Regions from separate parts of the Aeromicrobium sp. Leaf245 genome, predicted to be linked through region 1. Evidence: riboswitches for the same ligand, from Rfam matches in the RefSeq annotation. Region 1 holds a riboswitch; the other holds the start of a gene.
The links. Region 1 has a riboswitch for S-adenosylmethionine ahead of NBW76_RS11870 (hypothetical protein). Riboswitches for the same ligand answer to the same signal wherever they lie in the genome.
Positions count from the first base shown of each region.

Region 2: it holds a riboswitch for S-adenosylmethionine, as region 1 does, so the genes downstream of both, thrC (threonine synthase) here and NBW76_RS11870 (hypothetical protein) in region 1, are expected to answer to the same signal.

Region 1 is NZ_OW824151.1:2,419,787-2,422,171, forward strand. It holds gene NBW76_RS11860 (VWA domain-containing protein) at 1-100, shown strand, start outside; gene NBW76_RS11865 (hypothetical protein) at 142-681, shown strand; SAM riboswitch class IV at 734-848, shown strand; gene NBW76_RS11870 (hypothetical protein) at 879-1,184, shown strand; gene NBW76_RS11875 (hypothetical protein) at 1,181-1,333, shown strand; gene NBW76_RS11880 (N-formylglutamate amidohydrolase) at 1,343-2,311, shown strand.
Region 2 is NZ_OW824151.1:886,299-888,683, forward strand. It holds gene NBW76_RS04395 (TetR/AcrR family transcriptional regulator) at 1-216, shown strand, start outside; gene NBW76_RS04400 (hypothetical protein) at 268-642, opposite strand; SAM riboswitch class I at 860-985, shown strand; gene thrC (threonine synthase) at 1,002-2,309, shown strand; gene NBW76_RS04410 (ubiquitin-like small modifier protein 1) at 2,358-2,385, shown strand, end outside.

The DNA.
Region 1 (2,385 bases):
CGAGCCCGAGCTGTTCCTGGCGATGGCGCCGGACGACCGGCAGTTCATCAGCAAGAACATGACGGCCGATGGTGGTCGCCGTTCCCGGAGGCGCTCGTGAGCGCCGAGCAGACCGGCCCCGAGGGGCAGGAGGAGAGCCGCATGAGGCGAAAGGTGATCGCCGTGCTCGTCACGACGCTGGTGGTGGCACTCGTGGCCACCGGAACGGTGCTGTTCGTGCAGCACCGGGCCGAGGTCGCGCGCGTCGAGGCGGCGGCGGCGAAGGAGCGGGCCTCCGAGCGTGAGCGCCGGGCCGAGATCGCCGCGGCGCAGCAGGCGCAGGAGGAGTGCGTGGCAGCCACGGCCGACTACCTCGCCGCCGTGCAGGACATCGACGCCGTGCTCGACGTCGGGGTGAACGAGGAGGACTACGGCGACCTCGTCCGCGATGCCGCACGGTCCTCTCGCCGGGTGGGTACGGTGGAGCAGCGCTGCCAGGACGGCCTGGTCGCGGCCCTCGACGAGGCGCTCGACCTCTACACGGACGCAGCCTCGGAGTGGAACGACTGCCTGTACGACGACCTCTTCACCGAGTGCGACGTCGACGGGCTCGATCTCTCCGGCGACTACTGGCAGCCCGCCACGCTGCTCGTCGAAGCCGCGACGTCGTTCGCCGACGGCACGAACGGGTCGGCGGCGTGAACGCGACGTCGGACCTCGACTTCCGTCGGCCGCGGCCGCTACGGTCGAGGCAGGTCAAGAGAGCCACCCACGCCTTCGGACAGTGGTGGCCGGCAACCGCGTCGCCCGACACGGTGCCTTCCGGAGAAGACCTGGGCTGCACCGTCCGGTGCGGTCAAGCGGGCACTCGCGGTGCCCCTGAACCCTCAGGAGGGCCCATGGACGTCGATCTCGCTGCGTACGCGCACCACCTCGACCCGGACGACCTGCGAAGGCTGTTCCACCACGGTCACTGGATCCCCGTCCTTCGGGGCATCACCCAGGCGTACGTCGAGCGCCACTACCCGGGCTGGTCGTGGAACACCCTCACGGCCGTTCTGGAAGGAGCCGGCGTCGCGCACCGCCTCGGTACGCGCAACATGCACCCGCACTACGTCCCGGACCGGTTCGTCGAGAGCGTGCACCTCAACAGCCCAGACGATCTCTGCATCGTGTGGATCGACGGGTCGGTGACGGTGCGATGAGCTTCCAGATCGTGCCCGGCGACCCCCGGTCGACCGTGATCATCCACGTGCCGCACTCCTCGCGCGAGATCCCCGTCCCCGTGTGGGCCGAGATCATCCTGGACGACGACGAGCTCGACCGCGAGCTCGACGCCATGACCGACGCCTAAACCGACCTGCTGGCCGACCACGCGGCGGACGCCTCCGATCTGCGCCCCTGGCTCTTCGTCAACCGGTTGTCGAGGCTCGTCGTCGATCCCGAGCGCTTCCCCGACGACAGGGAGGAGATGGAGGCCGTCGGCATGGGCGCCGTCTACACACGCACCAGCGATGGCGAGACGCTGCGGTACGAGACCCGCGGACTGCTCGAGACCTACTTCGACCCGTACGCCCACGCCTTCGCGCGGCTGGTCGACGACCGGCTCCACACCGTCGGGTCGGTGACGATCATCGACCTCCACTCGTTCCCGGCCGAGGCGCTCCCCTACGAGCTGCACGGGGACGGTCATCGGCCGGAGATCTGCCTCGGCACCGACCCCTTCCACACGCCCCGCGCCCTCGTCGACGAGGCACGCCGAGCCCTCTGGGCCGTGGGAGTCGACGGAGACGTCGCCGTCGACACCCCCTTCGCCGGCTGCTACGTGCCGCTGCACCTCTACGGACGTAACTCGATGGTGCAGGCCGTCATGGTCGAAGTTCGGCGTGACCTCATCACGTCCCCACCGAGGGAGCGGTACGACGACGGCATCCGCCGGGTGGCGCGTGGCCTGGCTTCGTTGATGGACCAGGCTGCGGCACTGGCACCGACGCACGAGCATGCACACGGTGATGCGCTGGCGCGTGCCGTCGGGGTGAGTGATCCGGCGCTGCTGAGCGACGCGTTCCGGATCCGCTTCGGCGGCAGGCTCGCGGCGCCGCTCCAGGTCGCCGACCGAGGCGACCACGTGGTGCTCCGCTACGCCGGCAAGACGTCGCGCCACGTCGTGGAGCGCGGAACGAGAGTCGTGTCAAACGTGAGTCGCAGTCGCGCTGACGTGATGGCGCGGGAGATTCTTGGCTTGCTTTCGGTCAGCCCGCGCAAGCCGCTCGGAGTCGTCTGCTGTCGTCCACCAGAGATCGCGCCACCACCCACGGTGCACGAGGGGTAGGTCCGCCGCTCGAAGAATCCGCGGCTCGGAACCTCGCAAATCCTGGACCGAGAAATTCTCTTTGCCTACGGGCG
Region 2 (2,385 bases), 1.5 Mb from region 1:
GCGTTCGCGCGGTCGCGCATGACCGAGATCTTCCAGGTCGTCCGCGGCACCGGGATCGACGACGACCGGGCCCGTGACTTCGTGGCCCACGGCATGCTCATCAACGTGATGCTGGCCATCGGCGCCCCGGAGCACGTGACGGGCGACCCCGCGCTGCTGGCCCTCACCGACTGCGTGTTCGGCGACGTCGCCGACTCGCTCACCGAGGCCTCCTAGGCCTGCCGCGGAAACCGGGGTCGGGTCCCGTGCGTCACACGTGCGCCCGGTTCACCGAGGGCCGGGGCCCCCGCGACGCCCCGCTGCCCAGCGCAGGCTGAGCTGCACGTCGGTCAGTCCCTCGAAGCGGGTCTCGACCTCGGCCAGGCACACCGCGACGTCGGTGGGGTCGTCGTGCTCGTGGCACTCCGCCGTCGACTCCGAGAGCGTCGGCGGGTGCTCGCTGCTGCCGTCCAGTCGGAACACGCTGAAGCCGTTCTCGGCATCGCCCTCCACGGCCACGATCGTGTGCCCCGGCAGGCGGTGCCGGCTGGACGGCGGGTCGGCGAGGACGGCACTGCTCAGCAGTCCGGCGGTGACGGCGAGCGCCGGCGCAGCCACGAGCGTGGCGGCACGGGTGCGGAGTGGACGGATGGTGAGCGGCATAGTGAAGACCTCCGACGTCGGCACCGGTCGGTCCGGTGCGGTCGACGGGACATGGCCCTCGTGGCCGGCGCGACGCCCGGCTGCGCCGACGGCTGTGGACGACCACGGGCGGCGCGCTCGCCTGCGGCTCGATCTGTGGACGCCCGCTCCGTGGACCGTTGCGTCTCGCATCGCGGACCAATTGGACACATGGTGAGACGCCTGCCTACGCTGGACCTGCTCATCCAGAGGGGTACAGGGACACGGCCCGACGACGCCCCAGCAACCAGCTCCACCGTCCACCCAGGACACCGGAGCCAGGTGCTCATTCCGTCCCGACCAGAGAGGTCGGGAAAGATGACCAGGAGGCTTTCGTGAGCATCACCACCGCCCCGTCCACCACGTCCGCGGCATCCGACGTCGACCAGGCCGAGGTCGCCCAGCGCGGCTCGCTGCGCGACGGCGCCTTCGGGTCCGCCACCGGGCTCGTCTGCCGCGAGTGCGGCGCCACGCGACCGCTCGGCCCGCACTACGCGTGCGACGACTGCTTCGGGCCGCTCGAGGTCGACTACGACTTCGGCACGGTCACGCGCGAGCAGATCGAGAGCGGCCCGCGCAACATCTGGCGCTACAAGGCGCTCCTGCCGGTGCCCGACGACATCGAGTCCAGCCCGAACACCGAGCCCGGCTTCACGCGGCTGCTCGAGGCGCGCAACCTCGCCGCCGAGCTGGGCCTGACCAGGCTCTGGGTCAAGGACGACAGCACCAACCCCACCAACTCCTTCAAGGACCGCGTCGTCGCGTGCGCCCTGAGCGCCGCCACCGAGCTGGGCGCGAAGGTCTTCGCGTGCCCGTCGACCGGCAACCTCGCGAACGCCGTGGCCGCCGCCGGGGCGCGCGCCGGCATCCGCACCGTCGTGTTCATCCCGAGCAACCTCGAGACGCCCAAGCAGGTGAACTCGGCCGTCTTCACCGACAACCTCGTCGCCGTCGAGGGCAACTACGACGACGTCAACAAGCTCGCGAGCGAGATCGCCGGCGAGGAGGACGGGTGGGCGTTCGTCAACGTCAACGTCCGACCGTTCTACGCCGAGGGCTCCAAGACGCTGGGCTACGAGATCGCCGAGCAGCTGGGCTGGCGCCTGCCCGACCAGATCGTCATCCCGGTGGCCTCCGGCTCGCAGCTGACCAAGGTGCACAAGGCGTTCAAGGAGCTCATCGACCTCGGCCTCGTCGAGGACAAGCCCTACAAGGTCTTCGGCGCCCAGGCGCAGGGCTGCAACCCGGTGGCCACGGCGTTCGCCGAGGGTCATGACGCGATCCGCCCGGTCAAGCCCGACACGATCGCCAAGTCCCTCGCCATCGGCAACCCCGCCGACGGCATCTACGTGCTCGACATCGCGCGGGCCACCGGCGGCGCCGTCGAGCAGGTCAGCGACGACGAGATCCGCGACGCGATCGTGCTGCTGGCGCGTACCGAGGGCATCTTCACCGAGACCGCCGGCGGCACGACGCTGGCCGTCCTGAAGAAGCTCGTCGAGACCGGGCAGCTCGACCCGGACCTCGAGACGGTGTTCATCAACACCGGCCACGGGCTCAAGACCCTCGACGCCGTCTCGGGCCGCGTCGGCCCGGCCGCGACGATCGCCCCCACGTACGACGCGTTCGTCGCCTCCGGCCTCGCCTGAGCCGACGACCGCTCCCGCCCCTCACCCCTCGATCGACTGGAGACCACCGTGTCCGTGTCCGTCCGCATCCCCACCA